DNA from 4 places in the Micromonospora narathiwatensis genome. Region 3 is predicted to be linked to each of the others. Evidence: riboswitches for the same ligand, from Rfam matches in the RefSeq annotation. Region 3 holds a riboswitch; each other region holds the start of a gene.
The links. Region 3 has a riboswitch for cyclic di-AMP ahead of GA0070621_RS16600 (coiled-coil domain-containing protein). Riboswitches for the same ligand answer to the same signal wherever they lie in the genome.
Positions count from the first base shown of each region.

Region 1: another riboswitch for cyclic di-AMP. It lies ahead of GA0070621_RS12195 (LysM peptidoglycan-binding domain-containing protein); the one in region 3 lies ahead of GA0070621_RS16600 (coiled-coil domain-containing protein).
Region 2: another riboswitch for cyclic di-AMP. It lies ahead of GA0070621_RS23900 (C40 family peptidase); the one in region 3 lies ahead of GA0070621_RS16600 (coiled-coil domain-containing protein).
Region 4: another riboswitch for cyclic di-AMP. It lies ahead of GA0070621_RS02995 (C39 family peptidase); the one in region 3 lies ahead of GA0070621_RS16600 (coiled-coil domain-containing protein).

Region 1 is NZ_LT594324.1:2,759,132-2,766,934, forward strand. Features, by position in the region: gene GA0070621_RS29935 (OmpL47-type beta-barrel domain-containing protein) at 1-509, opposite strand, end outside; gene GA0070621_RS12185 (M4 family metallopeptidase) at 1,496-3,553, shown strand; gene GA0070621_RS12190 (hypothetical protein) at 3,676-4,131, opposite strand; gene GA0070621_RS12195 (LysM peptidoglycan-binding domain-containing protein) at 4,326-4,985, opposite strand; cyclic di-AMP (ydaO/yuaA leader) riboswitch at 4,985-5,158, opposite strand; gene GA0070621_RS12200 (glycoside hydrolase family 3 protein) at 5,312-7,135, opposite strand; gene GA0070621_RS12205 (LLM class flavin-dependent oxidoreductase) at 7,333-7,803, shown strand, end outside.
Region 2 is NZ_LT594324.1:5,453,976-5,461,778, reverse strand. Features, by position in the region: gene GA0070621_RS23940 (hypothetical protein) at 1-367, shown strand, start outside; gene GA0070621_RS23935 (LysR family transcriptional regulator) at 385-1,278, opposite strand; gene GA0070621_RS23930 (VOC family protein) at 1,390-1,806, shown strand; gene GA0070621_RS23925 (GNAT family N-acetyltransferase) at 1,836-2,327, shown strand; tRNA gene GA0070621_RS23920 (tRNA-Gly) at 2,455-2,528, opposite strand; gene GA0070621_RS23915 (zinc metalloprotease) at 2,763-3,746, shown strand; gene GA0070621_RS23910 (pyridoxamine 5'-phosphate oxidase family protein) at 3,820-4,383, opposite strand; gene dcd (dCTP deaminase) at 4,462-5,040, shown strand; gene GA0070621_RS23900 (C40 family peptidase) at 5,087-6,118, opposite strand; cyclic di-AMP (ydaO/yuaA leader) riboswitch at 6,131-6,268, opposite strand; gene GA0070621_RS23895 (N-acetylmuramoyl-L-alanine amidase) at 6,475-7,803, shown strand, end outside.
Region 3 is NZ_LT594324.1:3,897,112-3,904,914, forward strand. Features, by position in the region: gene GA0070621_RS16580 (hypothetical protein) at 93-422, shown strand; partial or broken gene GA0070621_RS16585 (alpha/beta fold hydrolase) at 618-1,529, shown strand; gene GA0070621_RS16590 (HelD family protein) at 1,741-3,858, shown strand; gene GA0070621_RS16595 (cation diffusion facilitator family transporter) at 3,992-4,906, shown strand; cyclic di-AMP (ydaO/yuaA leader) riboswitch at 5,049-5,180, shown strand; gene GA0070621_RS16600 (coiled-coil domain-containing protein) at 5,187-6,254, shown strand; gene GA0070621_RS16605 (hypothetical protein) at 6,350-6,859, shown strand; gene GA0070621_RS16610 (SRPBCC family protein) at 6,861-7,313, opposite strand; gene GA0070621_RS16615 (STAS domain-containing protein) at 7,407-7,766, opposite strand.
Region 4 is NZ_LT594324.1:652,419-660,221, forward strand. Features, by position in the region: gene GA0070621_RS02970 (uracil-xanthine permease family protein) at 1-781, opposite strand, end outside; gene GA0070621_RS02975 (alpha-ketoglutarate-dependent dioxygenase AlkB) at 866-1,501, opposite strand; gene GA0070621_RS02980 (polysaccharide pyruvyl transferase family protein) at 1,542-2,867, opposite strand; gene GA0070621_RS02985 (hypothetical protein) at 3,233-3,745, shown strand; gene GA0070621_RS02990 (hypothetical protein) at 3,886-4,659, shown strand; cyclic di-AMP (ydaO/yuaA leader) riboswitch at 4,949-5,091, shown strand; gene GA0070621_RS02995 (C39 family peptidase) at 5,294-6,157, shown strand; gene GA0070621_RS03000 (alpha/beta fold hydrolase) at 6,262-7,029, shown strand; gene GA0070621_RS29755 (peptidoglycan-binding protein) at 7,079-7,803, opposite strand, start outside.

The sequences.
Region 1 (7,803 bases), 1.1 Mb from region 3:
GTGGTGTCCGAACCGCCGCCGGTGACGACCAGCAGGCCGTTCATCCCGCCGTGGCCGGGGATGGCGCAGAAGTACCGGTAGGTGCCCGGAGAGAGCACCACGTCGACCGTCCAGCGGCCCCCGTTGCGGTCCGTCGGATCGGCCAGGATGTTCACGTCGACGTCGCGGTTGTATCTCGGGTCCGACGTCTCGAAGGTCAGGGTGTGCTGCATCCCGGTGGTGTTGCCGGTGGCGGCACTGTTCTCGAAAACCAGGGTGGCCGGCCCGGCGACCGCGGTGGTGGGCGCCGACCGGTAGGCGAGGAAGTTGTCCCCCGCCGTCCAGGTGAGCACCTGGGCCTGGAGAGGAGCCGGGGCGGCGGCCGTCACGGAGCGTTCCGGGTCGGTCGGCCGCGCGCTCGCCGGCGCGGCGGAGAGGCCGGTGGCCAGCAGCGCCAGCGTGGCGAGGGCGGCCACCGTTCTCCGGAGCCGGCTCACGCCGAGCCGGCGCCGCGGTGGATGTGGGTTCATGGGTTCCTCTTTCACGGTCCGGAGAGCAGCGGGCGGAGCGTGCGTCGGTGTGGTCGGGTCCGACGGAGCTGTTTCTGGCGGTCAGGGGCCCCGCGCGGCCCCTCCCGGGCCGCACGGGATCACCGGCCGTGGCCGTGAGCCACGACCGTCCGAAGTGGTGGGTTGGTTACCCTGCCGCCGGCGGCGGGCCGGTTCCGCCGCTCGCCGGGCAGGGCGGTGCGTCAGAGCTGTTGGATTCGTCGGGTACGGACATCGGTCGACCCGTGGCGCGTGCCGCGCCCGATCGCCGTGGTGGCGTTGACCCGGGGATGGCCATTCCTGGCCGGTCGTGGCCTCCGAACGTGTTGCGCCGCCCGAAGTCCCACAGTCGAGAGCTACCGTGCCGATAGTTCATCTCGACGAAACATATTGATAGGGCTTGACCTTACTAACTTCCACTCAGCCTGTCCATAGCTTTCGTCGCCCCTGTGACTACTTTTCTTCAAGGCAGACGAAAGTGGTCGTCAGATTCCCACCCCCGCACTCTCGGTCGAACGGAGAGGTGTACCTACCGCCAGGGACGACCGCCTGCCACCCGTTCGGCCAGGCGAACGACCCGGACGGGTCACACCTGATCGACATCTTGACCGATGGCCGAGTACGCGCCATCAGCAGACAGCGGCATTGACCGCAATTCGGACAGCCGCGGTCCACCGAGGAGAACATCAGCCCTGATCAGGGGCTATTGAAGATCATGGCTTCGCCGGATCGGGATCTTCGGCTGACGATCGACAGGGACGGTTGCTCGACTCACCCATTGCTCGCCGACCGGGGCCGTGTGATTGTGCTCCAGCGAGTCCGCCGACCCCCGGCGGCTCGGACGGTCGATCTGTCGAACCGGGGCCACGCCGGCAGCTCCGGAGACCGACCGTCACCTCGCCTCGCCACATCACGCCACGCGCCCCCGACCGGGCTCCGCGTGGCCAGAAACAGAGGAGCACACCCCCTTGAAGCTCTCACCCCGCCTCGCCGTGCTCTCGGGCGCGGCCGCGGCCGGCCTGATCGCCGCCGGCACCGCCGCGGCCGTGCAGGCCGCGCCCTCCAGTCCTCGCCCCGACCCCGCCCAGGCCCGTGCGCTCGCCGCCAACTCGGCCAGCGCGCTGGTCGCCGGCCGACCCGCCTACCTGCACACCAGCGCCGACGAGGCGTTCGTGCAGCAGGAGGTCATCTCCTCCGAGGGCACCCAGTACGTGCCCTACGAGCGCACCTACAAGGGCCTGCCGGTCGTCGGCGGCGACTTCGTCCTGGCCACCGACGCGACCGGCAACCTGAAGTACGCCTCCGTCGCCCAGCAGCGGAGCATCGGCAGCCTCGCCACCACTCCGAAGCTGACCTCGGCCGCCGCCGCGAAGACCGCGCGTGCCCAGCTCAAGACCGTCGACACCGTCGAGGGCACCAAGCTGGTCGTCTACACGCTCGGCGCCCAACCGGCCCTGGCCTGGGAGACCACGGTCCGTGGCACCGACGCCGACGGCCCGAGCCGGCTCACCGTCGACGTCGACGCGCTGACCGGCACCGTGCTACGTACGCAGGAGCACATCGTGTACGGCACCGGCACCGGCGCGTGGAACGGGCCGAGCCCGCTCACCCTCAACACCACGCTGTCGGGCAGCACGTACTCCATGAAGGACCCGAACGTCACCAACCAGAGCTGCCAGGACGCCGCCAACAACACGACGTTCAGCAAGTCGACCGACACCTGGGGCAACGGCACCGCCACCAACAAGGAGACCGGCTGCGTCGACGCGCTGTTCGCGGCGCAGACCGAGCACAAGATGCTGTCGCAGTGGCTCGGCCGTAACGGCGCCAACGGCAGCGGCGGCGCGTGGCCGATCCGGGTCGGCCTGAACGACCAGAACGCCTACTACGACGGCACCCAGGTCCAGATCGGCAAGAACACCGCGGGCCAGTGGATCGGCTCGCTCGACGTGGTGGCCCACGAGATCGGCCACGGCATCGACGACAAGACCCCGGGCGGCATCTCCGGCAGCGGCACCCAGGAGTTCGTCGCCGACACCTTCGGCGCCGCGACCGAGTGGTTCGCCAACGAGCCGGCGGCGTACGACGCTCCCGACTTCCTCGTCGGCGAGAAGATCAACCTGGTCGGCAGCGGCCCGATCCGCAACATGTACAACCCGTCGGCGCTCGGCGACCCGAACTGCTACTCCAGCAGCATCCCCAGCACCGAGGTGCACAAGGCGGCCGGCCCGGGCAACCACTGGTTCTACCTGCTGGCCATGGGCAGCAACCCGACCAACGGCCAGCCGACCAGCCCGACCTGCAACAGCAGCACCGTGACCGGCCTGGGCATCCAGCCGGCCATCAAGATCATGTACAACGCGATGCTGCTGAAGACCACGTCCTCGTCGTACCTGAAGTACCGCACCTGGACGCTGCAGGCGGCGAAGAACCTCTACCCGAGCAGCTGCACCGAGTTCAACACCGTCAAGGCCGCCTGGGACGCGGTCAGCGTGCCGGCGCAGTCCGGTGACCCGACCTGCACCAGCGGCTCGCCGACGCCGACCCCGAGCTCCTCGACGACCCCGCCCGCGGGCTGCTCGGGCCAGAAGCTGGCCAACCCCGGCTTCGAGTCCGGCAACGTGAGCTGGACCGCCAGCTCCGGCGTCATCACCAACTCGACCGGCCAGGCGGCGCACGGCGGCTCGTACAAGGCGTGGCTGGACGGCTACGGCACCACCCACACCGACACCCTGTCGCAGTCGGTGACGATCCCGTCCGGCTGCCGGGCGACCCTCAGTTTCTGGCTGCACATCGACACCGCGGAGTCGACCACGACCACCGCCTACGACAAGCTGACCCTCCAGGCGAACAGCACCACCCTGGCCACCTACTCCAACCTCAACAAGAACACCGGCTACGCGCAGAAGTCCTTCGACCTCTCGTCGTTCGCCGGCACCACCGTCACCATCAAGTTCACCGGCGCGGAGGACAGCTCGCTGCAGACCTCCTTCGTCATCGACGACACGGCGGTCGACCTCTCCTGATCACCGACGAAGCGGCCGGTCGTCGTCCTCCCGACGGCCGGCCGCTTCGTCAGCCGTGTCTCGTCCGTCTCGAAGGCGTCGTGAGCGGCTGGCCACCGTCCCGGAGCGGGACGCCGCTCGCCTCAGCGCTCCGCCCGGGCGCCCGTGTCGCCGCCCCGGTTGAGTCGGGCCATCACGTCCTCCATCGCCCGGCTGAACAGCTCCATCTGCCGTACCGACTGCTCCTGCAGCCCGCCGAGCCGCACGGCCAGGGCGTCGACGTCGGCCCGCGCCGAGGCGCTGACCTGGGCGTCGAGGTCGGCGAGGGCGGCGTTGACGGCCACCACGACGTGCCCGCAGACCGCCGCCATGCCCGCCTCGGCCAACTCCGGGTCGACGGCGACGGACTCGAGCCGGCCACCCTGGACGACCACGGCGCGGACCCGGCCGTCGGCCGCGGAGCCCTCGGCGCGGAGCAACCGCCCCGGGTCGCCGTCGGGTTGCTCGGCGGCCCGCGAACGCATCGAGGACAGCGCCTGCTGGGTCTGGGTGAGCAGTTCGTCGAGGCTAGCGGCCGCGGAGAACGGGTCGTTGGTCATAGCCGCGCTTTCTTCACGTCTTTCCGGAGCACCGTGACCTTAGCAACCACGCCCGACGGCGCCGACCCGGCCGGGCACGTCGGTGCGCCCCGCGCCGCTGCCATGCGGAGAGTGGCCACCCCGCCGGGAGTGGCCACTCTCCGCATGCGTCAGCGCCGATCGCGGGGACGGCAGGGTGCCGCCCCACGACGGGATCAGGACAGCCGCAGGCGCATGCCTGGGAAGATCAGGCCCGGGTCGTCACCGACCACCCGCCGGTTGCGCTCGTACAGCGCGTGCCAGCCGCCGGTGATGTCGCGCGCCTCGGCGATCTCGGACAGGGTGTCACCGCGCTTGACCACGTAGCTGCCGGTGCCGCCGGTGCTCGGCGCGGTACGCCGGTGGCCTCGGCTGGTCGACTGCTCGTGCCGCGACGCCCGCTCGCTTTTCGCCTTCTTCGGGGACCGGTGGTCGGCGGACTCCGACGTGGACGAGTAGTGCTTCGTCGAGCCGCCCTTGCGGCCGCAGACCGGCCAGGCGCCGATACCCTGCCCGTCGAGGACCTTCTCGGCGACGGCGATCTGCTCACCGCGGGTGGCCAGGTCGGCACGGCTGGCGTACCGCTGCCCGCCGTAGCCGTTCCAGGTGCCCTTCGAGAACTGGAGTCCGCCGTAGTAGCCGTTGCCGGTGTTGATGTGCCAGTTGCCGCCGGATTCGCACTGCGCGACGGCGTCCCAGTTCACGCTGGACGCACTGGCCGGCGCGGCCGGCCCGAGGATCGCGGCGGCACCGGTGGCGGCGCCGGCGACGAGCGCCCCGACGGCGACCCTGCGCCGGGTGAGGCGTCGGTGACGTGCGGTTTGTTCAGTTGCCATGTGGGTTTCCTCCACGCCGACGAGGTGAGCTGTCGGGTTCGGGCCGAGGAGCCCGGCCGCCGGATCGGCGGCTTCACCCCGAGGTGTCGAGCACCGAGGAACATGTGGGTCCCCCGCTCCCGCCTGAGGTCCAGGTACCACGAGCCGGTGGCGGGATTAGGCGTTACCGGCCCGTGGTGTCCGCGATCGCGAACGCAAACGACGTTAGGGACGGTTTCGGATGATCGCCCACTTCTTGTGAAGTTCTTCACCCGGCCGAGCGAAGGCGTCGCCGGTCGAGTTGCGCACCGTCCGAAGGTGCCTTACAACGCCGCGAACACCGCCGTTCAGTACGTCAGGCCGTACCCCTGCGGGAAGAGCGGCACCTGCCCGTCGCCGGCGTTGATGGGCTGCTGGCTGACCGAGTTCATCCAGGTCATCGGCAGTTTCCCGGTGGGCGCGTACGCGCCGAAGAGGACGTCGGCCACGCCACCACCCTCGGTGCCGGGCAACCAGGAGGCCAGCAGCGCGGTCCAGTTGGGCAACTCGGCGGCGATGTCCAGCGGCCGGCCGGAGATCAGCACCACGACCACCGGCACGCCGGCATTGCGCAGCGTCGCGATGGTTCGCAGGTCCTCCCGATCGAGGCTCATGCTGCCGGCGCGGTCGCCCTGGCCCTCGGCGTACGGCGTCTCACCGACCACGGCGACGGCCGCGCGGTAGGTCCGGTCGATGCCGGTGCCGCGCTGGTTGTAGGTGACCGTCGTGGTCGGACCGACCGCTGCCCGGATGCCCTGGAGGACGCTGGTGCCCGGGGTGACGGTGCCCGACCCGCCCTGCCAGGAGATGGTCCAGCCCCCACTCTGGTTGCCGATGTTGTCGGCGTTCTTGCCGGCAACGAAGATCTTGTTGTTGTCCGGGGCCAGCGGCAGGATCCCGGCGGTGTTCCTGAGCAGCACCTGCGACTCACGGACGGCCTGCCGGGCGAGCGTCCGGTGCGCGGCGTTGCCCACCGTCGGGGTCCAGCTCCGGTCGGTGTACGGCCGCTCGAACAGGCCCAGCTCGAACTTCTTGGTGAGGATCCGCCGGTTGGCGTCGTCGATCCGGCTCACCGGCACGTGCCCGTTCTGCACCTCGGCGCGCAGGGTGCTGATGAAGGTCTTCCAGGCGGTGGGGACCATGACCATGTCGATGCCGGCGTTGATCGCCGTGCTGACCTCGGCGGCGGTGAAGCCGGCGCTGCCGTCGATCTGGTCGATGCCGTTCCAGTCGGAGACGACGAAGCCGGAGAAGCCGAGTTCTCCCTTGAGGACGGTGGTGATCAGGTATTGGTTGCCGTGCAGCTTCACGCCGTTCCAACTGCTGTACGAGATCATCACCGCGCCGACACCGCGCTGCACGGCGGCCTGGAACGGGGGCAGGTGGATGGCCCGCAGGTCGGCCTCGCCGAGCTGGGTGTTGCCCTGGTCGACGCCGCCGTTGGTGCCGCCGTCACCGACATAGTGCTTGGCGGTCGCGAGCACCGACGTGGGCCCGCCGAGCGTGCCGCCCTGCAGGCCGGTGACCAGGGTGGACATGGCCGACGGCAGGTCCGGCGTCTCGCCGAAGGACTCGTAGGTGCGACCCCAGCGGTCGTTGCGGGCGACGCAGAGGCAGGGCGCGAAGTCCCAGTCGACACCGGTGCCGGAGATCTCCTCGGCGACGGCCTGGCCGATCCGCTGCACCAGCGCCGGGTCACGGGTGGCACCCAGGCCGATGTTGTGCGGGAAGATCGTCGCCCCGTACACGTTGTTGTGTCCGTGCACGGCGTCCACGCCGTAGATCATCGGGATGGCCAGCGGGGTGGCGAGGGCACCCCGCTGGAAGCCGTCGTACATGTCGGCCCAGCCGGTGGCGGTGTTGGGCGTGGGCGCGGAACCGCCGCCGGAGAGGAGCGACCCGAGCCGGTACGTGGCCACGTCGGACGCGGTCACCGCGCCGCGTTCGGCCTGGGTCATCTGGCCGATCTTCTCGTCCAGGGTCATCCGGGAGAGCAGGTCGGCGACGCGGGTGGCCACCGGCAGCGCCGGGTCCTGGTACGGGTAGCCGGCCGCGGTGGCGGGGGCCGGCAGGGTCAGGGCGGTGGCCGCGACGAGGACGACGGCGAGGCCGAGGGGGCGGCGGCGAATCACGGGTCGCTCCTTCCGGAAGGAACGCTGAGGCCGTTCAACGGCACCCTATGCCCGTAAGACATCTATCGATACCGCTGCAATCGGCAGATCGTGAACGATCCAGCCGGTTCCGGGAGCGGGAGACGTGACGCCGCCGGCACCGACTAACGTGGCGAGGTCCGGCACGGCCGCCGGGTCCGGCGAGCAGGCGGAGGATCATGACCGACTACGGGCACGAACTGGCCTTCGGGGGCTTCCTCACCCCCAGCGCGGGCCAGCCGGAACAGGTGGTGGCACTGGCCAAGCTCTGCGAGCAGGCCGGCCTCGACCTGGTCACCTTCCAGGACCACCCGTACCAGCCGGGCTTCCTGGACACCTGGACGCTGATGTCGTTCGTGGCCGCGGCGACCAGTCGGGTCCGGCTGGCCGGCAACGTGCTCAACCTGCCCCTGCGCCAGCCGGTGGTGCTGGCGCGCAGCGTGGCCAGCCTGGACCTGCTCACCGGGGGCCGGGTCGAGCTGGGCCTCGGGGCCGGCGCGTTCTGGGAGGCGATCGAGGCGGTCGGCGGGCGTCGGCTCTCCCCCGGGCAGGCGGTGGACGCCCTCGACGAGGCGATCCGGGTGATCCGCGAGGTCTGGGACGCCGAGCGGCGCGGCATGGTCCGGGTCGAGGGCGAGCACTACCGGGTG
Region 2 (7,803 bases), 1.6 Mb from region 3:
GGAGGTGCAGCGGGCGGCGCCGCCGGCGGTCCTGCCCGCCGCCGTACTGGCCGGCCTGGCCGGGGGCGTCCTCACCTGGCTGGTGTTCGCTTGGGCGAGCCGGCGCACCGAGGATCGCCGGGGCGTGGTCCCGCTACTCGGGATCGCCCTCTTCCTCTGGTGGGCGCCGACGCTGCTCTCCACGGCTTCGCTGTTCCCGCACCACCTCGGCGAGCCGCACCCCAACTGGCATCCGCTCTGGGAGTGGCTCGGGCAGCCGACCTGCTCGCTGCTGTTCCTCATCGGCGCCGCCTGCGCGCTGGCCCTGCTGGTCGTCGCGCTGTTCCCCCGCAAGGACCTCCAACCACTGATCGTCAACGTAAGTTGAGTGCTCGCGGCTGCCGCTCAGTCCACGGGCGCGGGGTTGGCGTCGACCGCGGCGCGGACGAACTCGCGTACCCGGGCGGTGGTGTTGCTGGCCAGCCACACCGGTCCGCGACGGATCGGCGGCGCGTCGCGGATCGGCACGTACGCCAGATCGGGCCGGGGGTGGTAACGCCGGGTCTGTTCGCCCACCGGCAGCACCCCCCGGCCCATCGCCACCAGCGACAGCAGTTCGGGGAAAGTGTTGCCCACCGGACCCTTCGGCACCGGCCGGCCCGACGGGGTCCGGTCCGGGGTGCGGTCCCGCTTGAACCCCGCCGAGGTCACCGCCGGGTACTGCACCACCGGGTGCTCGGCCAGCGCCTCCAGCGACACCGACTCCGCGCCCGCCAGCGGATGGTCCGCGGCCACCGCGAGCACCCGCTGCTCGTGGAGCAGCGCCGGGCCGTTCGCCATGCCGTCGAAGGGGTACGACGCGATGAGCACGTCGATCGTGCCGTCCCGCAGGCTCGACCGGGTGGTCGCCAACGGCGCCTCGTGCACGTGCACCACGCAGTCCGGGTGACGCTCGGAGAACAGGGCGACGGCGCGGAGCAGGATCGGCGCGGTCGACTCACCGACGAACGCCACCCGCAGCTCCCCGGTCAGCCCCCGCCCGGCCTCGACGGCGCGCCCGACAGCCTCCTCCATCGCGGCCACCAACGGACGCAGATCGTCGGCGAGACGGGCACCGATCGGCGTGAGCCGGACCACCCGGCTGGTTCGCTCGAACAGCGGCGCGCCGATCCGGCGTTCCAGTTTGCGCACCACGTGACTGATCCGCCCGGTGGTCACCCGCAGCCGCTCGGCGGTACGCCCGAAATGCAGCTCCTCGGCCAGGGTCAGGAACGTCTCGACCTCGTACCGCTCCAGCACGCCGACCCCCACCGTTGAATCCGGGTCAACGATCGTAGTCCGATCGCGGCTTGGTCCGCGGTACGACCACGACGAGGCTGGACGGGTGACCCTTCGAGAACAGGAGCATCCATGGACCACCACGCCGTGGAGGGCGCGATGAGCACGGTACGGGTGACGGCCTTCGACCACCTGGTCCTCGCCGTCGCCGACGTGGAACGCTCCCTCGGCTTCTACTGCGACACCCTCGGCCTGGAGCCGGTACGGGTCGACCGCTGGCGGGCCGGGGAGGTGCCCTTCCCGTCGGTACGCGTGAGCCCGGAAACCATCATCGACCTGGTACGCGGCGAGCCGAGCGGATCGAACGTCGACCACTTCTGCCTGGTGGTGGAGCCGCTCGACTGGCAGCAGGTGATCGACTCCGGGGTGTTCACCGTGCTGACCGGGCCGGTGCCGCGCTTCGGCGCGCGGGGCAACGCCACCTCGATCTACGTACGCGACCCGGACGGCAACACCGTCGAACTGCGCTGGTACCCGCCGGGGCCGTAGGCGACAGCGGTTTCCACTAGCGTGGCGCGATGCCTGAACTCCAGCGGCTCGACGTCCACCACGCTCCCGCCCTGTTCCGCTTCGAGCGGGAGAACCGGGCGTACTTCGCCCGGTCGGTGCCGGACCGGGGCGACGAATATTTCGCCGAGTTCACCGCCCGGCACGCGAAACTGCTCGCCGAGCAGGCCACCGGCGGGTGCCACTTCCACGTCCTGGTGGACGACGAAGGTGCCGTGCTGGGACGGTTCAACCTGGTCGACGTCGCCGAGGGCAGCGCCGAGCTGGGCTACCGGGTGGCCGAGCACGCGGCCGGGCGGGGCGTGGCACAGGACGGCGTACGCCGCGTCTGCGCGCTGGCCCGCGACGAGTACGGGCTACACCGGCTGGTCGCATCGGCCGCGCTGGCGAACCCGGCCTCGCTCGCGGTGCTGCGGCGTACCGGGTTCGTTCCGGTCGGCGAGGTGCTGCTCGGCGGGCAGCCCGGCCTGCGGCATGTACGCGACCTGACGCCCGCCGGGTGAGTTCCGAGGAGTTGCCCCTCGCCGACAGCCCTGGTGGGCCTCATCGGGCCACCAGGGCCACGGTCCGCTGGGCACGGAATACCGAAGGCCCTGACCGGGATCCGCGTCCCGATCAGGGCCTTTCGCGTGGAGCGGGTGACGGGAATCGAACCCGCACTGTCAGCTTGGGAAGCTGATGTTCTGCCATTGAACTACACCCGCAGGCGGCACCACTGTACCTGAGGTCACCGCCGCCGCGCACCCAGGTACCCGGCGAGCCGCGAACCCACCCCCGACACGATCTTGCAACCACGGCATCCCATCGAACCGGGAAGAAGTTTCACGGCCGCAACACATGGCCGTTTTCAAATGTGTCGATCGGTTGTAACGTCACCTCCACGTTCTCAGCTACGGCGTGACACACCCCCTGTCACGCCGCCAGAAAGAGGTGGGCCCATGGGACTCCGTCCCAACCTGCTGACCCGGCGTACCGCCGGCGTCGCGTCGACGACCCTCGCGCTGCTGCTCAGCACCGCCGCGGTGGGGGTCGTCCCGGCCGCTTCGGCCTTCTCCGCCGCCCCGGCGGGAAGCTGCGCAGAGCCGGCCGACGTCCACTCGGACGCCCGGGTGAAGGCCGGGGCGCAGGTCAAGCACGACCCGAACGAGCTGACCGCCGCGCAGGTGCGTGAGCGGGAGGCGGACCTCACCGCCGCGCTGGCCGAGCGGTCCAGGTTCCGCGTCGGCGCCGGGGTCGCGCCGCTGGCGACCGTGACCATCCCGGTCGTCGTCCACGTCATCCAGCGGGACAGCACCCGGGCCGGGGGCAACATCCCGGACTCGATGATCACCCAGCAGATCAGCGTGCTGAACCAGGCCTACAGCGGGGCCACCGGCGGCGCCCCGACCGCCTTCGGCTTCCAGCTCCAGAAGATCAACCGAGTCACCAACCCGTCCTGGTACCCGATCGTCTCCGGCTCGACTGCGGAGCGGTCGATGAAGACCACGCTGCGCGAGGGCGGCAAGAACACCCTGAACATGTACCTGGGTGAGCTGAGCGACGGCCTGCTCGGCTGGGCGACCTTCCCGAAGAAGACCCTGGACAAGATGGACGGTGTGGTCGCGCTGAGCGAGTCGCTGCCGGGCGGCACCGCCACCAACTACAACCAGGGCGACACGGGCACCCACGAGATCGGCCACTGGCTGAACCTCTACCACACCTTCCAGGGCGGCTGCAGCGGCCAGGGTGACCAGGTCAGCGACACCCCGGCCGAGGCGTCGCCGGCGTACCAGTGCCCGACCGGGCGGGACACCTGCACCGCACCCGGCCTGGACCCGATCCACAACTTCATGGACTACACCTACGACTCGTGCATGTACGAGTTCACGCCCGGGCAGGCCAGCCGGATGCTGAGCGCCTGGAACGCCTACCGCGCGGCGTAACGGCTCCAGCACAGCACGGCAAAACGGTGCCGGTCCCGTCCGACGACGGGGCCGGCACCGGCTTTTGGGGGGCTCAGGCGGCCGGGCGACGGGTGTCGAAGCCGTGGCGGCCACGCCGGGCCTCGGACGACGCCACGTCGGACCGCCGCGTCGGGCCGGCCGCCCGCGGGTCGAGCCAGACCCGCACCTGCGGCCGGCCCGCCCCGAGGTGGGTCGCCCCGAGGTGGGTCGCCTGGTCGCGCCGGGTCAGCATCGCCACGTCGACGGTGAACTCGAACAGCCGCCAGTCGACCTGCGGCGCGGCCCGGCCAAGCGCGGCCACCCGGGCCACGGTGACCGGGTCGGTAACCGGAAGGGCCCAGCCGGCGACGTACGCCTCGTCGTCGCGCTCCTCCGGCGGGAACGAGTGCAGCGCGTAGCGGCCGTCGCGTTCGAGGTCGCGGCGCTTGGGCGACTCGATGACGAAGCAGTAGAGCCCCTCGTCGGTGATGACCGGGGAGACCGGGTGGACCCGGGGACCGCCGTCGGCGCGGACCGTGGCGAGGTAGCCGAAGCCCGGCCCGTACTGCTGCAGGAGAAGGCGGATCTCGTCGGCGAGTCGGGGCTCGTCGGCGGCGAATTCGGACCAGGAAGCCATGCGGACATTCTATCGAACACGTGTACGAGTGTGCAGTCCGACACGCAGGTCACCCGTACCGGTCGCTATGGTGTTCGGATGCTGCTCTCCGACCGCGACCTGGCCGCCGAGATCGAGGCGGGCACGCTCGCGCTGGAGCCCTTCGAGCCCGCGCTGGTGCAGCCGTCCAGCATCGACGTACGCCTCGACCGGCTCTTCCGGGTCTTCAACAACCATCTCTACACGCACATCGACCCGGCCGTGCAGCAGGACGACCTGACCTCGATGGTGGAGGTGCCCGAGGGCGAGCCGTTCGTGCTGCACCCGGGCGAGTTCGTGCTCGCCTCCACGCTTGAGGTGATCTCGCTCGGCGACCAGCTCGCCGGGCGGCTGGAGGGCAAGTCGAGCCTGGGCCGGCTCGGGCTGCTCACCCATTCGACCGCCGGTTTCATCGACCCGGGCTTCTCCGGGCACGTCACGCTGGAACTGTCCAACGTGGCGAACCTGCCGATCACCCTCTGGCCGGGCATGAAGATCGGGCAGCTCTGCATCTTCCGGCTCTCGTCGCCGGCCGAGCACCCGTACGGCTCGGCGGTCTACGGCTCGCGCTACCAGGGGCAGCGCGGACCCACGCCGAGCCGGTCGTGGCAGAACTGGCGCACCTGGCCCACCCGCTGAGCACGGCGCGAGGGCTCCCGCGAACGTGGGAGCCCTCGCGGACCGGTCAGCCGGGGCGGCCGTAGCTGTTGATCTGGCCGTCGTCGACGCGTTTCATCGTGATCGGTTTGCCCGCCTGGGAGGCGTGCACCACCCAGCCGTCGCCGACATACATCGCGACGTGGTGCAGGTCGCCGTAGTAGAAGACCAGGTCACCGGCGCGCAACTCGCCGCGGCTCACCCGCCGGGTGACGTCGTGCTGCTGCCGGGCGTTGTGCGGCAGCGAGACGCCGGCCTTGGCCCAGGCGGCCATGGTCAGGCCGGAACAGTCGTAATGGTCCGGGCCGGCGGCACCCCAGACGTAGATCTTGCCGATCTGGGCGCAGGCGAACTTGACCGCGACCCCGGCGGGGCCACCCGGGTAACCGGCGGGGCAGGGCGCCGGGCGCAGCGGGCCGCCGCCACCGTTGCCGTACACCTTGAGCCGCAGCTTCTGCAGCCGGGCGATCTCAGCGTCGATCTGCTTCTTCTTGGCCGCGAGCTGGGCCTCGGTACGGGCCAGTTGGGCGATCATGTCGTCCAGCGGCTTCTTCTTCGCGGCCAACTGGTCGCGCAGTTCGGCCACGGCCTGCACCTGCTGCTGCTGGCGGTGCGCGAAGCGGTCGAGCAGCTCAAGGCTGTCGACGATCTCGCCGGGCGACCGGCTGCCCAGCAGCGCGTTGACCGTGGAGATGTTGTTGCCCTTGTACGCGTCGGCGGCGAGTCCGCCGACCTGCCCGAGGGCCTCGTCGACCTGGGCCTGCAACGGGGTGATCTGCTTGGCCAGCGCGGCGGCCTGCTTGCGCTTGGCGGCAAGCTCTTCGCGGGTGGCGTTGACCTGCTCGATGATCGGTTCGAGCTTGTTCCAGTCCTGATCGATCTGGCGCTCGATCTCGGTGACCGACGGTTCGGCGTGGGCCGTGGCGCCGCCGGTCAGGACGACGGCGGTGCCGACCAGTGCGGCGAGGGCGGTGGTGAAGCGGGACCAGCGTGGACGCGGCGTAGCCGCCGACCGGTCGATTGACCGGACCGACGGTCGCCGCGGGGCATGGTGTGCCACCGGGCTCCGTACTCCTTCTTTCCTGACCGCCTACCGGGTTAGCTGACGGGTTCGGGCGGGAAGGGAGCCGCCCTACCGCACCACGGTGCGGATTCACCCCACGTACCTGGGTCCCCGGCTCGCCCGGAGGCGACTCGGCGGTGTCCGACCGCCACCACCCGGGCTGGGCGGTGAACCTACCGGTCGACGACAGATCAGAGTAGAGATCGTCGTTATCAATCCGCAACCCGCGACGCCGTGACCCTCCTATGAAGGTTTCTTTCGGGACGCATCGTTATCTGGAAAGCTATTGACCGGAGCCCATACGCGGGGCCAGGGTGAGGACGCAGTGACCCCCATCCTGATCTGGAGGTTCGATGCACCTCTCAGCCCTGCCATCGCGCAGACGGATACTGCTGGCCGCCGCCGTCGCGGCGGCCACCGCTCTCGCGACCAGCGGTCCCACCGCGGCGGCGCCCCTCACCGCCGGGACCACCGACAACCAGGACCGCCAGCAGCAGTACGCCGCCGCGGCAGCGGAGTACGGCGTGCCGCAGAGCGTCCTGCTGGGCGTCTCGTACCTGGAGTCCCGCTGGGACACCCACCCGGGCCAGCCCAGCACCAGTGGCGGCTACGGCCCGATGCACCTGACCGACGCCGCCCAGGTCGCCTCGACGCCGTCCAGCGCCCACGTCGACGAGGACGAGGACCCGCGCGGCGACGAGTCCCGGCCGCTCGCTCTCGACCCGGCGATCGCGGCGCGACCGAGCGGCGACCTGCTGCCGCAGGCGTCGCTGCAAACCCTCGACGCCGCCGCCGACCTCACCGGCGAGTCGAAGGAGACGCTGCGCACCGACGCCCTCGCCAACATCCGGGGCGGCGCGGCGCTACTCGCCTCGTACCAACAGGAGCTGGGCGGGCCGGTCGGTGCCGGCAGCGAGCCGGCGGCCTGGTACGGCGCGGTGGCCCGGTATTCCGGCGCGGACACCGAGGACGCCGCGGCGGCCTTCGCCGACGAGGTGTACGACCAGATCGGCCAGGGCGCCAGCCGGACCACCGACGACGGCCAGCGGGTGGCCCTCGCCGCCACGGCGGTGACGCCGGACCAGTCCGGGCTGCACAAGCTCGGGCTGCGTCGCGCCGAGCGCCCGGACGGCCTGGAGTGCCCGGTCCGCCTCGCCTGCGAGTGGATCCCCGCGCCCTACGCGAAGTACGGCCCGGGTTCCGGCGACTACGGCAACCACGACCTCGGCAACCGGCCGGCCCAGCAGAAGATCGAGTACATCATCATCCACGACACCGAGGGCTACTTCGGCCCGAGCGTGGGCCTGGTCCAGGACAAGACCTACCTGGGTTGGCACTACACGCTGCGCTCGGTGGACGGCTACGTCGCCCAGCACATCAAGGCCAAGAACGTGGGCTGGCACGCCGGCAACTGGTACGTCAACGCCAAGTCGATCGGCATCGAGCACGAGGGCTTCGCCGGCCACGGCACCTGGTACACCGAGGCGATGTACCGGACGTCGGCCAAGCTGGTCCGGCACCTGGCGCTGAGCTTCCAGATCCCGCTGGACCGTCAGCACATCCTGGGCCACGACAACGTCCCCGGCATCACCGCCGGAAACGTGGCCGGGATGCACTGGGACCCGGGCCCGTACTGGGACTGGTCGCACTACTTCGACCTGATGAAGGCGCCGTTCAAGGGA
Region 3 (7,803 bases):
ACAATCTTCGCGGGCCGACGCCCACCCGGACGTCACCCGCACCAAGCCCCCGGACGTTTCAGTCCTCCCGTACGTCTGCAAGGAGTACCTCCGTGGCGAGCAACACCTCTAAGACCGCGCGCGCGTCAGTCCGGGCCGGCCAGGCTGGCCAGGGTGGCGCCCTCAGCGTGCTGGGCGAGTTCAAGTACCTCATCCCGCTCAACGGCGGCAAGCACGCCTACGTGCGCAACCTGACCAACGGCAAGACCGCGCACCTGCGCACCGACTCCGAGGCCTTCGTCGAGGAGATCCGGACGCTGGCCGCGGCCGGCCACGCCGCCAAGGTCCGCGCCGAGCTCAACAGCCTCGCCGCCGCCTACCCGGAGCACGGCTGGGACGCCGCCGAGAAGCGTCTCGTCGAGGCCGGCGTCTTCGAGGGCTGAGCCCCGCACCGCGTCACCCGAACCGCCCGCCAGGTCGCCTGGCGGGCGGTTCGTCGTCTCCGCCGCCGGTTCGGCCGGCACGGCACGCGGGAATCTTTCACCTGAGCGGTTGCCGTGCTGTGATTGGCGGGTAGCCGGATCGTCACCGCCGGGTTACCCGGTGTGCGACACCGGTGGGCCTGGGAAGGTGGACCGATGCCGGAGGAACTTGAGGTACGGCTACCCGACGGCGTACGCCTGCACGTGGCGGCGTCCGGGCCGGTCGACGCCGAGATCACGGCGGTCCTGCTGCACGGTTGGACGCTGGACGGGCGTAGCTGGCACCGCCAGCTCGCCGGGCTGCGGGCACGGTTCGGTGACCGGGTGCGGGTGGTGGCGTACGACGCCCGTGGGCACGGCCGGTCGAGCTGCATGGCGCTGCGTACGGCCACCCTGGCCCAGCTCGGCGACGACCTCGCCGCGGTGCTGGACGAGATCGCCCCGCGTGGGAGGGTCGTGCTGGTGGGGCACTCGATGGGCGGGATGACCGTGATGGAGTACGCCCACCGCCACCCCGGGCACTTCGCCGACCGGGTCGCCGGGCTGCTGTTCGTGTCGACCACCGCCGAGGGGCACACCCACACGGTCTACGGAATCTCGCCCCGGATCGCCCGGTTGATCCGGCTCGCCGAGACCACCGGCGCCGGGGTGCTGGCCCGCTGCGGCTCCTGGCGTCCCCCGCACGCGCTGCTGCGCGCCCTGCGTCCGAGCATCCGCTGGCTGCTCTTCGGCGACCGGTGCGACCCGGCCGACATCCGGCTGGTCACCTCGGCGGTGGCACACGCCTCGCTCCGGTCGATCGGTGGGTTCCGCGCCTCGATCGGTGCCCAGCGCCGGCTGGACACCCTGACCGCGCTCGGCCACCTGCCGGCCGCCGCGCTGGTCGGCGACCGGGACCGGCTCACCCCGCCGCCGTGCGCCCGGTCGATCGCGGCGGCGCTGCCCACCGCCGAGCTGACCGTCTGTCCGGGCGCCGGCCACATGCTGATGATGGAGCGCCCGGACGAGGTGAACCAGGCCCTCGCCGCGGTGCTCCACCGGGCTCTCACCGAGCCGGCCGGGCCAGTCCGGCTGACCGCGCCGGCCGGGCCGGACAGGCTGACCGCGCGGTCGGTGGCGGCGAGGGGAACGGCCGACCACGGGGTGGGAACGCCCGGATAACGGGCATCCGGCACCGGCGGAGCCCGGGCACCGGCATGGCCGCGACAACGGCCGCGACGACGGCCCGTACCCTCATTCAGCCCGTCGTACCCGCCGCGTGACCACAGGAGCCCCCGCCTTGAGCGACCAAACCACCCTGGACCGGGAGATCGCCGTCGAACAGCGACATCTCGACCGGGTGTACGCCCGCCTGGCGGAACTGCGCCGGTCGGCCGCCGAGGCCGAGCGGGAGGGCTACCGGCTGGCCCGGGTCGGCAACTTCGGCGCGCTGGTGGAGCGGGACGCGATGGTGTTCCACGCCGCACAGCGCCGGCACGTGCTGGACGCCGAGCACGAGGGGCTGGTCTTCGGCCGGCTCGACCTGCGTACCGGGCAGGTGCTGCACGTGGGCCGGCTCGGCGTACGCGGGGAGAACGCCGAGACGCTGGTGGTCGACTGGCGGGCGCCGGCCGCCGCCGCCTTCTACCAGGCGACCCCGGCCGACCCGATGGGCGTGGTACGCCGGCGCACCATCCAGTCGTCGGCGGAGCGGGTCACCCGGATCGAGGACGACCTGCTGGACCCGGAGGCGGCGCCGCCGGACCTGGCGGTGGTCGGCGACGGCGCGCTGCTCGCCACGCTGTCCCGGGCCACCGGGCGGGGCATGCGGGACATCGTCGCCACCATCCAACGGGAGCAGGACGAGGCGATCCGCTCGCCCGGTTCGGGGGTCACGATCGTCTCCGGCGGCCCGGGCACCGGCAAGACCGCGGTGGCGCTGCACCGGGCCGCGTACCTGCTCTACTCCGACCGGGCCCGGTACGCCGGCGGCGGCATCCTGGTGGTCGGCCCGTCCGGCGTGTTCGTCGAGTACATCGCCTCGGTGCTGCCCTCGCTCGGCGAGGAGACCGCCACCCTGCACTCGCTCGGCTCGCTCTTCTGGGGCATGTCGGCGACCCGCACCGACCCGCCGGAGGTGGCGGCGGTGAAGGGGTCGCTGCGGATGCGCCGGGTGCTGGAACGCGCGGTCCGGGACGCGGTCCCGGACTCCCCCACCGAGCTGCGCCTGCTCTACCGGGGCGAACTGCTCCGGCTGGGCCGGGCCGAGCTGGACGCGATCCGGGACCGGACGCTGTCCCGTGGCGCGCGCCGCAACGAGGTGCGCCGGGCCGGCTTCGACGCCGTCCTCGCCGCCCTGTACAAGCAGGCCCGTGGGCTGCGGATCGGCCGGTTGCCGGAGCAGCCCGCGTTCGAGGACGAGATCATCGACCGGCCGGAGTTCCGGGAGTTCCTCAAGGCATGGTGGCCACGGCTGCACCCGCGGCACGTGCTCGGCTGGCTGGCCCGCCCCGAGCGGCTGCGCCGGTACGCGGGCGGCGTGCTCGCCGCCGGCGAGATCCGGCTGCTGACCGAGGCGTACCGGACCCTGGACACCGAGGGGCTGACCATCGCGGACATCGCCCTGCTGGACGAGCTGGACGCGCTGCTCGGCAAGCCGGTGCAGCGGACGAAGCCGAAGCGCGACCCGTTCCAGCTCGCCGGGGGCGTCCGCGAGCTGAGCACGTTCGCCGACCGGCAGCGGGCGGCCCGGGCCGCCGCCCGGGAACGCCCGGAGGACTACCGCGACTACGCCCACGTGGTGGTCGACGAGGCGCAGGACGTCTCGCCCATGCAGTGGCGCATGATCGGCCGGCGCGGCCGGCTGGCCTCCTGGACGGTGGTGGGCGACCCGGCGCAGACCGCCTGGACGGGCGACCCGGAGGAGCTGACCCGGGCCCGGGACCAGGCGCTCGGGCGGCGGCGCCGGTCCCGCTACGAGCTGACCACCAACTACCGCAACTCGGCCGAGATCTTCGCGGTGGCGGCGGCGGAGATCCGCCGGCGCTACCCGGACCTGGCGCTGCCGACCGCGGTGCGCTCCACCGGGGTGCCGCCGGTGGAGCGGACCGTGCCCGTCGCCGAGCTGCCCGCCGCGACCGTCGCGGCGGCCGACGCGCTGCTGGCCGAGGTCGAGGGGACGGTCGGCGTGATCACGCCGGTGCCGCGCCGGGACGAGGTCGCCGGCTGGCTGGGCGACCTGGGCGGCGGCCGGCTCCAGGTGGTGACCAGCCTCCAGGCCAAGGGCATGGAGTACGACGGGGTGGTGCTGGTGGCGCCGAGTGAGATCCGGGCCGATCCCGGTTCGGGGGTACGGACGCTCTACGTGGCGCTGTCCCGGGCCACCCAGCGCCTCACCACGCTCGACCCGGTGCGCTGACGACGGCTTGCGGTCGCGGCGTGGCCGCGGGCGCCCGAGCCGGCGCTTCCCGTCGCCCGGACGATCACTTGCATACATAGCGATGTGAGCATAGATTGTGCCCGGGCGGGTCGCGGGACGAAAGGGTGTGGGCGTGGGCGCAGGTCATGACCACAGCGGCACGGTCACCAACGCCGCACACCGCCACCAAGGTCGGCTCTGGGCCGCGTTCGGGCTGCTCACTGCCCTGATGCTGGTCGAGGCGGTGACCGCGTTCGCCACCGGCTCACTGGCCCTGCTCTCGGATGCCGGGCACATGTTCACCGACGTGCTCGGCATCGGCATGGCGCTCGCCGCGATCACCGCCACCCGGCGCGCCAACACCGATCCGCAGCGCACCTTCGGGCTCTACCGGCTGGAGGTGCTGGCCGCGCTCGCCAACGCGATCCTGCTCGGCGCGGTCGCCGCGTACGTGCTCGTCGAGGCGGTACGCCGGTTCGGCGAGCCGCCGGAGGTGCTCGCCGGGCCGATGCTGGCCGTGGCGGTGCTCGGCCTGCTCGCCAACATCGTCGCGTTCGCGCTGCTGCGGGCCGGCGCGCAGGAGAGCATCAACCTGCGCGGGGCGTACCTGGAGGTGCTCGGCGACCTGCTGGGCTCGCTCGGCGTGATCGCCGCCGCGCTGGTCATCGTGTTCACCGACTGGTGGTGGGCCGATCCGCTGGTCGCCGTCGCGATCGGGTTGTTCATCCTGCCCCGGACCTGGCGGCTCGGGCGGGCCGCGGTCCGCATCCTGGTGCAGGCCGCCCCGGAACACCTCCAGGTCACCGCGGTACGCGACCGGCTGGCCGCGGTGCCCGGCGTCGCCGAGGTGCACGACCTGCACGTCTGGACGCTCACCTCCGGGATGGACGTGGCGTCGGCGCACCTGACCGTGGCTCCCGACGCGGAGGTGGGCGAGGTGCTGGCCGCGGCACGGGCCGCCCTGCACGAGGACTTCCGGATCGATCACGCCACGTTGCAGATCGAACCCGGAGCGTCGGCCGGAGCGTGCGGCCCGGTCGAGTGGTAATTAGGGCAAACTTAAATCCAAGTGGCTATTGTTCATCTGTGCCGGCTTCGTTCCGATTTTCGGTCCCCGCCTTGGCGGCCCGATCGGCGCCCGGCCGGTAGGCTCAGTCGCGGTCTCCGCAGGTGGCGCAGCGCGTCGCCGGTGGCGGCCGTCGCCTAATCGCCACAGCTCGGCGAGCCGGGGAACCACGTTCCTGGGGTGCATCCGCGTCAGCGGTAGGGATCTTCCGTCCCGAACCCGTCAGCTAACCCGGTCGGCGGTTGACGGAAGGACACCTGGAATGCCACCTGCACGACGGACGGCCGCCCGGTTGGCGGCCCTGCTCGTCGCGGCGCTCGCCCTCGGCATCGCGACCGCGCCGGTCTCCCCCGCCTCGGCGACCGCCCCGACCGGCCTGCTCGCCGCCGCGCCCGGCGACGACGAGGGCGGCACCCCGGCGCTGCGCGCCCAGCTCGACGCGGCCAGCAAGGGCTGGCTGGAGGCGCGGGCGGCGTTGAACCAGTCGGTGAAGCGGCAGCAGCAGCTCGCCGCCCAGCTCAAGACGATCAACGAGGAGCTGGGCGTACGCGACGCCAAGGTCGGCGAGATCGCCGGGGTCGCGTACCGGAGCGGACGGCTCGGCACCGCCGCGGCGCTGCTCGACAGCAGCAGCCCGCAGGGCTTCATGGACCGGGCCGCCACCCTGCAACAGGTCGCCGCGCACGAGGACCGCGCACTGCGCGACCTGATCGACACCCGGGACCAGGCAACCCGTACCCAGGCGGCGCTGAACGGCGAGATCCAGGAGCAGCGCCGGCAGGTCGCGGTGATGGCCAAGCGCAAGGAACAGGCCGAACGCGCGCTGGAGGTGGCCAACAGGCGGGCCGCCGCCAGCACCACCGCCAACGGCGGCAGCGTGCAGGGCACGTCCCGCGCCAACGCCACCCCGGCCCCGCGCAACGCCGACGGCTCCTGGCCCGCGGAGTCGTGCAGCGTCAACGACCCGACCCCGGCCAACGGCTGCATCACCCCGCGCATGCTGCACGCGCTCCAGCAGGCCAAGGCGGCCGGGTTCACCCGGTACGTCTCCTGCTACCGGCCCAGTGGCTCCGGCGAACACCCGAAGGGCCGGGCCTGCGACTTCGCCGCGCAGAAGGACGGCTTCGGCGGGGTGGCCACCGGCGGCGACAAGACGTACGGCAACAACCTGGCCGCGTACTTCATCCGCAACGCCGACCCGCTCGCCGTGCTCTACGTGATCTGGTACAAGCAGATCTGGCTGCCCAGCAGCGGGTGGAAGGCGTACAGCGGCGGCAACGGCGACCCGTCCAGCGACCACACCAACCACGTGCACCTGTCGGTGTACTGAGCCCGCCGCCGGCGGACCGGCTACGCCCACCGACGTACGCCGGATGTCGCCGCGCGCCCCACGACGCCGGGCCGGCGACGACCGAGCATCGGGGTATGAGCCGACTCTCTCCCGCCGGGCGCAAGGCCCTGCTCACCCTGCACCTGGTCACCTCGCTCGGCTGGCTCGGCGCCGATCTGGTGCTGCTCGCCCTCGGCGTGGCCGGACTGCGCGGGGCCGACCCCGAGGTGGTCTACCCGGCCGCGGGCCTGCTGGCCACCTGGCTCTTCGCCCCGCTGAGCGTGCTGGTCTGGCTGGTCGGGCTGACCAGCGCGCTGCTCACCCCGTGGGGCCTGCTGCGCTGGCGCTGGGTGTTGGTGAAGTTCGCGATCACCACGGCGATGCTGGGGTTGGTGCTGCTGTTGCTCACCCCGACGGTGCGCCGGCTCGGCGAACTGGGGCCGGACCTCGCCACCCGGGACCGGCTGGACCTGATCATCCCGCCGACGGTCTCCAGCACCCTGTTGATCGTCATGACCGTGCTGTCCACCTACAAGCCGTGGGGACAGCTGCGCCCGGCCAACCCGGCGGCCCGCCGTCCGGTGGCGGCGGGGCGACGGCGCTGACTCAGCCCGCCTGTTCCTCCAGGGTGGCGCCGAGCCGGCTGGCGAGGCCGAGGTGGGCCGCCCGGGCCTGCCGGAAGGCGTACCCGAACAGCGGCGCCGGGGCGGAGAGGGTGATCTCGACGTCGATGCGCACCACGCCGCCCGGCTCGTCCCGCAGCCGGGTGTGGTTACGCACCGTGGTGGCGGGCTGCTGGCGGGCCACCGTCACCACCTCGTCCTCGGTGGCGACCAGCACGTCCGCCTGGTAGGTGACCGGAAAGTGCAGCGGCCCCAGCTCCAGCCGGTCGGTGATCGCGTAGCTGGCCAGCGCGCCGGGTCGGGGCGGCAACTGGCGGACCCGGACGATCAGCGGGTGCAGCTCGCCCTGGCGGGTCAGGTCACTGAGCAGGGCCACCGCGTCCGCCCGGGTGCAGCGGGCCTGCACGGTGTAGCTAAAACTGTCGCTGCTGAGCACGCCGTACTCCCTTGCCGTCGGCGGTCCGCATGATCGTCCCGTAACCGGGGCCGGCTGGCAACGGTCGACGGGCGGTCCCGGAACCGGGCCGGCTCAGGCGCCGGGCAGCACCTGAGGGGTGCTGTCGGCGAAGTACGGCTCGGGTGCGCCGAAGAGGCCCAGCAGTCCGGTGACCCAGAGCTGACGGTGCACGAACCGGCTCGGCTCGGTGACCACCAGCTTCACACCGCTGACCTCGGCGGTCTGGAAACCGGCAACCATCGCGCTGATGCCGACGGAGTCGATGAAGGTGACCAGCCGCATGTTCAGCTCGATCCGGGACGGACGGCCCTTCGCGAGCACCTCGGCGATCGCTTCCCGCACCTCGTACGCGGTGTCGACATCGATCTCGCCTCGCGGCGCGATCTGGATGACACCACCCGGCAACACCGACTGCACGATCGACAGGCTCACGCGAGCACCTCCACTCGCCCGTACGGGCGCCTCATCA
Region 4 (7,803 bases), 3.2 Mb from region 3:
GCACCAGGATCACCGGGATGACCAGCACCACCGCCCGCGCGCTGAAGCTGGGCGCGTGGAACTGGGGCAGTCCCACCCAGGCGGCCTCCTTCAGCCCGGTGACCGCCTTCGGGTCCAGTTCGCCGAGCAGCGCGGCGAGCACCCAGCCGAACACCACGCCGAGCAGGATGGACAACCGCGCCAGGAAACCCCGGAACGCCACGGTGGCGACCAGGATCGCGACCAGGGTGAGTACGGCGATCAGCGGTTGCGCCTTGACGCCGGTGCCGCTGCCGCCGCCGTCCCAGGCGACCGGGGCGAGGTTGAGCCCGATCAGCGCGACGATGGCGCCGGTCACCACCGGCGGCATCAGCGCGTCGATCCAGCGCGTCCCGCCGAGCTGCACCGCCACGCCGACCAGCGCCAGCGCCGCACCGACCACCACGATGCCGCCCAGCGCCGGCCCGATGCCGCCGCCGGCCTTCGCCGCCAGCACCGGGGCGATGAACGCGAACGACGAGCCCAGGTACGACGGCAACCGGTTGCCGGTGATCAGCAGGAAGAGCAGCGTGCCCAGCCCGGAGAAGAAGAGCGTGGTGGCCGGGGGAAAACCGGTGATCAACGGCACGGTGAAGGTGGCGCCGAACATCGCCACGACGTGCTGCACGCCGACGCCGACCGTACGCGGCCAGGACAGCCGTTCGTCGGGGTGCACCACGTCGCCGGGCCGTACGGACCGGCCGTCGCCGTGCAGCCGCCAGGGGGACCAGCGGGATCGCGGCTCGGTGGGGGACTGGGTCATGCTGCGCCCTTCGCGTCGTCAGGTGACGGGGGCGTGATCGACCCTGAGAGCTGTTTGTAGCACGCCGGCGGGTGGGGCCCCGGGTCAGGCCACCCCGGCGGGGCGGAACTGGACGCTGACCCGGGGGCCGACCGGGCGTGCGGTCTTCGGGATCGCGTGCTCCCAGGTGCGCTGGCAGGAGCCGCCCATCACCACCAGGTCGCCGTGGCCGAGCGGAAAACGCAGGCTCGTCCCGCCGCCCCGGGGGCGCAGCAGCAGCGGGCGCGGCGAGCCGAAGGAGACGATGGCGACCATGGTGTCGACGTGCGCCGAGCGGCCCAGGGTGTCGCCGTGCCAGGCGACGCTGTCCCGGCCGTCCCGGTAGAGGCACAGCCCGGCGGTGACGAAGGGCTCGCCCAGCTCGGCCGCGTAGTGGCGGGTGAGCGCCGCGCGTGCCTCGGTGAGCGCCGGGTGGGGCAGTGGCCGGCCGGCGGCGTACCAGCAGAGCAGGCGGGGGACGTCGACCTCGCTGTCGTACATGGTGCGGCGCTCGGCCCGCCAGGGCACGTCGCGCAGCAGCGTGTCGAGCACCGCGTCGGAGCCGCGCACCCAGCCGGGCAGGTGGTCGACCCAGGCGTCCCGGCTCAACTCGTGCCGGCGCGACCGGCCGGCGAGCGGGCCCAGGGTCGGCCCCTGCGCGGCGAAGTCGAGCATCGAGGGCTGGTACGCGAGGTCGGACACGCCGCCGATCCTACCCCGCGTTCGAACAGGCGTACGACGATCAGTGGCGCAGCATCCGGCGGACCCGGCCGCCGACGGCCTGCCGGACCCGCTCGCGCAGCGGCTGCGCCCGGAGCGCCTTCAGCTTCTGCTGGAGCGTCCGGTTCTCGTCCCGCACGAACTCGAGGCGGGTCAGCAGTTCCTCGGACGTGCAGGCGGACGCCGGCCGGACCGCCGGCGGGTAGACGATGTCGCGGACCCGCTGGTCGAAGCGGGTGGCGCTGTCCCCGTCGGCGAAGGAGAGGCCGAGGTCGTGCCGGGCGAGGAAGCCGGTGAACCGCGAGAAGCGCTCCTTGTGGCCGTCGTTGAGGGCGGTGTAGTCGGCCTCCGCGTAGAGCTGGGCGGCGTCGATGTCGTCCGGCGCGTCGCGCAGCGGCCGGTGCGGGATGTCGAAGTAGCGGGCCAGCTCCAGGGTGCGCGAGTCGTGGGCGAGGAGATATCCGGGGGTGCCGGAGATCAGCGCCGTGATGGTGCCGTGGATCCGGGTGCCGAAGGCGAAGTCGAAGCCGGCGAGATACTCCATCCAGGGCCACGGGTCCATGAACATCCGCACCTTGTCCTCGACGAAGAACGGGTGCGAGGTGTGGATCGGCATGTCGTTGGTCTTGCCGCGCAGGTGCGGTGCGTCGCCGTAGAGCAGGGTGCCGAGGGTGTACAGGTCCTGCGCCACGTAGCGCACGTTCGGGTAGCGCCGGTGGTGGTGGCGGACGAGCGGGGACAACGCCCGGACGTACGGCGAGATGACGAACGCGAGCCGGTCCTCGACGCCCAGGGACGCCTTCGTCTTCTCGACCCGGAGGCTGTCGCCGTGCAGGAACATCGACGGGCAACCGATCTGCTCGACCGCCGAGAAACCCAGCGTACGCAGGTAGTCCTCGGTGATCTCGCCGCGTACGCCGATGCTGTGCGAGCGGTCGAGCACCGCCCGGCAGAAGCGGCTCACCGTCTCGTCGATCGGGCGCAGGAACTCCCGGTCGCCGTCCACGTCCGTCTGCGCCCCGACCCCGAGCACCACCACCGGTATCTTCAGCCGCTCGATCAGCCGGGTCATCGCGGCCAACTGGTCCGTGTAGTCGCGGCGGAAGGCGTTGGCCAGCGGGATCACGAAGACGTCGTACTTCTCGTTGATCTCGTCGGCTTCGCGCGGGTCCGCCCGGAACCGCGACGGGGTGATCTCCGCAGCCGAGGTGGCGAGCAGTTTGTGCGCGGCGTGGCTGAAGACCAGGTTGCCGGTGTTCTTGCCGATCCAGTCCCGTTCGTAGGTCTCCTCGGCGGTGAGTACGTCGAACGGGCCCTTGCGGGCGCGCAGCAGGATCCGCTGGTGCATCCGGGGTGTCCACCTTCCGTCCCGGGCACCGCGTGCCCGGCGGGGACCGGGGGCGGCCCGACCGGCCGGCAGTACGGTTCCCGTTCCGTGCAGGAGCCGGAATCCTACGCCATCGGGCTGAGCGGGCGGCGTCCCGCTCGCCCGTCCGGCGCGTGGGGGCGCCGGCCTTCCATCTGGTGCACGGTGATGCGGACTGCGACCCAGGTCGGTCGAGCACGCCGCGCGGCCCGACCCGGGCCGAGCCGCACGCCACCCGCCCGATGCCCCGCGCCGCGGCCGTCCATCCTGGTCAGTGCCCGGATCCGCGCGGACGCGACACGCCCGGCGGCGGTGCGGCGCCGCGGCATCGGCGGTAGGTTGGAGCCGTGCTTCCGATCGCGCTCACCTGTCCCGTGTGGTGGGTGGCGCGCTGGTGGGCCCGCACGCTGGCCAGCCTGGCCGTGTTGGTCGCCTGCTCGCTCGGCGCGGCCGCGCTGCCCGTCGGCCCGGCCGCGACCGCGCAGGCCGCTCCCCGATTCGCCGCCGGCCCCGTCGAGGCCCTGACCCTCCGGGTCGGCACCGCCGACTCCGCGCCGGGCTCGGCGGCTCGGGTCGGGCCGGGAGCAGGCAGCACCGGCTGGACCGGTGCCGCGGACCGGACCGGCACCGCCGACCGGACCGGCACCGCCGACCGGGCCGGTGCCGCCGATCGGGACCGTGCCGCCGACCGGGCCGGTGCGGTCGATCGGGCCGGCAGCGATTGCCGGCAGGTCGGGCCGGTCGGTGCGCCAGATCCGGTGGCGTCGCGTCTGGCCGTGGCTTTGCCGGCCGACCGGCAGCACGCCCTGGTCGGGCTGGTCCCGGCGACCGTCGGCTCCCGGGCCCCGCCCACCCGCTGACGACCCGCGGGCCGCGGCCCGCCCTCGCCGTACCGACCGAACCTCACCCCGCACCCGCCCGACGGCGCCCGTAACCGGTCGCGCCCGCACTCGGGCCGGTGCGGACCTCTCCGTCACATCGTTCCCGTGAGGTGCCGACCATGCAGCAGACCGTTCTCTACCACTTCCTCAGCAAGATCCCCGAGGCCGCCGCCATCTGGTCGGCCCTGCTCGTGCTCGCCCTGGGCCTGCTGGCCGCGCTCGTCGCCAGGCCGGAACGGGACGTTCCGGTGGAGGACGCCCCCGACCCGGCCGCCGAGGAGGCGGCCCGCCACGCCGACCTGCGCCGGTACGCCGACGAGGTGGCGGTGGCCGCCGCCGGGGCCGCGCAGACCGCCCGCCGGCGCCGTGAGCAGTGGCTGACCGCCCAGGCGGCGGCCGACCGGGCCTGGCGGGCGTACGACGAGGCCGAGGCGGGCGCCCGGCGTCTCGCCGGTGCCGCCGTGCTGCCCGAGCCGCGTACCCGGCGCACGCCGGCCGAGTACGCGGCCCGGGAACGGTGGCTGCACCACGCCGCGATGGTGGCCCACTGGCACGGCGACCTGTCGGCCCGCCAGCTCGCCGACGTCCTGGCCCACCGCAACGGGTGGGATCCGCGCCGGCACCCGGCCGAGCAGGAGATCGTCCTGGCCCGCGTGGTACGCGACGGCCGGTGGGCCGGTTGGCGGGCCGCCGCCGAGCGGGAGGAGCGGGCCTGGCGCGACGCCGAGCTGGCCGCCGACGCGGCCCGCGCCCTGGCCCTGGAGGCGTACGCCGCCACCGAGGCGCTGCGCCCCGGGCCGGCCCCGGTACGCCGTGCCGAGCCGGTGGCCCCGACCCGTGCGGCGGTGCCGGCCGGCGGTGCCGCGCGCTTCCGCCCGGCACGGGTCGGCTGAATCGTTACCCAAGTTCGGTGAGTCCCGTCACTGTCTGCCCGGAAACGGTCATCCGGATCAGTGCGGGCGATCGACTCCCGCAATTCCGGAACGATCATCGGTGCGGTGTCCGATTCTTGCCCGGCGGTTACGGGATAACTGCCTGTCCCATTGAGTCACATCAGTTGCGAGCTGTTCCGGTCGGCGCCGGTAATTCCGATGTTTAAGCAGGTCGGAGCGGTTGGCAGGAGGCGAGCCCACCGGTAGTGTCGGCGCGTCCGGTGCGGTTTTCGATCGCAGGTGGCGACGCCGTACCGACCCGCTTAATCGTGATCTTCGCGAACCGGGGACCCAGTGCAACACCGGGGTGAATCCGCGAGCTGCGGCCCGCGGTAGGGCGTACTTCCCGCCCGAATCCGTCAGCTAACCCGGTAGGCGGCCACGGAAGGAGTGCCATCCTCGTGCCAACCTCCCCCCGATCCTCCCCCCGCCTCCACGGAGCCGCGGTGCCCTCGCTCGCCTGACCGGCGACCGAGTTCCGGCAACCGCCCCCGCAGCCCGGCTCACCGGCGCTGCCCGTTCCTGCGGCCACCCCGCCCGGCAACGCGCGTGACCCCGTCCGCGCGTCGGGTCGGCGTGCGCCGCTCAGGCCCTCGTGGAGGAATACGTGAAGCACCACCTGAAGCGTCAGCTGGGGCGCCTCGCGACCGAGCGCCCCTACCAGATCGTCGCCGGCTCCGCGGCGGCCCTCGTGCTCGCCGGCGGCGCCAGTGCCGCGCTGGCCAGCGCCGATGAGGCGCCCGCCCGTCAGGAGCACACCGCCGCCGTCGCCGAGCTGGCCCCCCGGCTCGGCGAGGTCGCCAGCCGCGGCGAGGCGCGCGTCGCCGCCCCGTCGCCGTCGGACTCGCCGAGCGCGTCGCCGTCCGACTCGCCGAGCGCGTCGGAGTCGCCGAGCAAGGCCAAGGCGGACCCGGACGTGACCCGTACGGCGAAGCCGAAGCCGACGCCGCCGTCGACCAAGGTCCTCGACTACAACTACCAGGCGCAGACCGCCTACTGGAACTGTGGCCCGGCCGCGGTGCGCAACGCGCTGAGCGCGAGCGGCATCGAGACCACCCAGGACGCGATGGCCGTGCCGCTGAACGCCGGTGAGAACGGCACCAACTCGGCCGAGGACACCACCCGGGGTCTGAATCAGATGGTCAAGGGCAGCCCGTACCGGACCCACATGATCCCCGGCCAGGCCGCGACCCCGGCCCAGATGGACCAGCTCCAGGCCGACGTGGTCAAGGCCGTCACCGACGGTCGGGGCGTGGTGGTCAACATCGCCGGCTCCGCCACCGACACCAACGGCGGCTGGCACTCGTTCCCCGGCGGCCACTACATCGCCGTGGTCGGCTACCAGGACGACGGCCGGGCCGTGAAGATCGCCGACTCGGCCAACCCGGCGGTGCCGTCCTACTGGATCACCACCATCAACCTGGCGAACTGGGCCGCCACCCGCGGCTACTCGGCCTGATCGCACCCCTCCCCCCGTCGGGCACCGGCTCCTCCGAGCCGGTGCCCGACCTCGTATGCGCGGTGTCTCGCGCGGGTGGCCGGTCCGATGCGACACTGCGCCGTATGGCCGACGAGACGGGTACCCGCCATCTGCTGCTGCTGCACGGCCTGGGCGCCACCGGCGAGGTGTGGCTGCCCTGGGCGCCGCTGCTGGAGAGCCGCTGGGCGGGGCGCTGGCTCGCCCCCGACCTGGCCGGCCACGGCTGGTCGCCGCCGCTGCCGGCGTACTCCTTCGAGGACCTCGCGGACCGGGTGGTGGCGGGTCTCGGCCCGGTAGCCGACCGGCTCGGCCCCCGCGACCGGCTGGTGGTGCTCGGGCACTCGCTCGGCGGGGTGGTGGCGCTGGCGCTGGCCGCGCGGACACGGGGCCTGCCGGTCGACGCGGTGATCGGGCTCGGCATCAAGGTCGCCTGGTCCCCGACCGAGCTGGACAAGGCCCGCGAGCTGGCCGAACGGCCGGTGACCTGGTTCGCCAGCCGGGACGAGGCGGCCCGCCGCTACCTGCGGGTCGCCGGGCTGGCCGGGCTCTTCGCCCCCGACCATCCGGTGGTGGACGCCGGGCTGCGCCGCGAGGACGGCCGCTGGCGGCTGGCCATGGACCCGGCCGCGTTCGCGGTGGGGGAGCCGCGGTTGCCCGACCTGCTCGCCGCGACCGACGTGCCGGTGCTGCTGGCCCGGGGTGAGCAGGACCCGATGGTGACCGACGCGCAGCTCAAGGAGTTGGGCGTGCCGGTGACGACCCTGCCGGGGCTCGGCCACAACGCGCACGTCGAGGACGCGGCCGCCGTTCTCGACCTGCTCGCGCCGTTCGCGTCGCCCGACCGGCCGTGACGCCGTCGCCCCGTGGACGGGGCGACGACATCACGACCGCGGGTTGCCGTCAGTACGTGCAGCCGGTGGCGGGCAGGGCGGACGGGGCGGGTGGGGTGACGCCGTCGTAGATGGCCAACAGCATGTTCTGCGGGCAGCGGTTGGCGCCGTTGACGCGGACCTCCAGGTGCAGGTGCGGGCCGGTCACGTTGCCGGTGGCCCCGGTGTAGCCGAGGACCTGGCCGGCGCTGACCCGGGAGCCGGCGGCGACCGAGCGCGAGTTCAGGTGGCAGTAGAGGTAGTACGCGCCGTCGTCGCCGGTGATGCCGATGCCGAGGCCGCAGTTGCCGCCCACGTGCCCGATCGTCCCGGAGGTGATCGCGTACGTGGTCGTGCCGGTCACGGTGGGCAGGTCGATCGCCGGGTAGTCGTGGTGCGGGTCGTCGTACTCGCTGCGGGGCAGCACCGACTTGCCGATGATGAGGCGGTAGTTGCCGGTGCCGCCGCCGCTGCCGCCGGTCAGGTACTGCCAGGTGGTGGCGTCGACCGAGCCGCCGGAGAGGCCACGGGCGGACTTGAAGTTGTTCACGGCGTTGGTCGTGGCGGGGCCCCAGTCGCCGTCCACGGCCAGGCCGTAGCCGTATTTGTTGAGTGAGGTCTGCAGCCCGCGGACCGCGTCGTTGTTGGCTCCGGCGCTCAGAGTGACCACCAGCTTGCCCCAGGTCTGCGGCCCGATCTGGCCGTCGGCGGAGAGGCCGTTGGCCGACTGGAAGGACTTCACCACGGAGGTGGTGC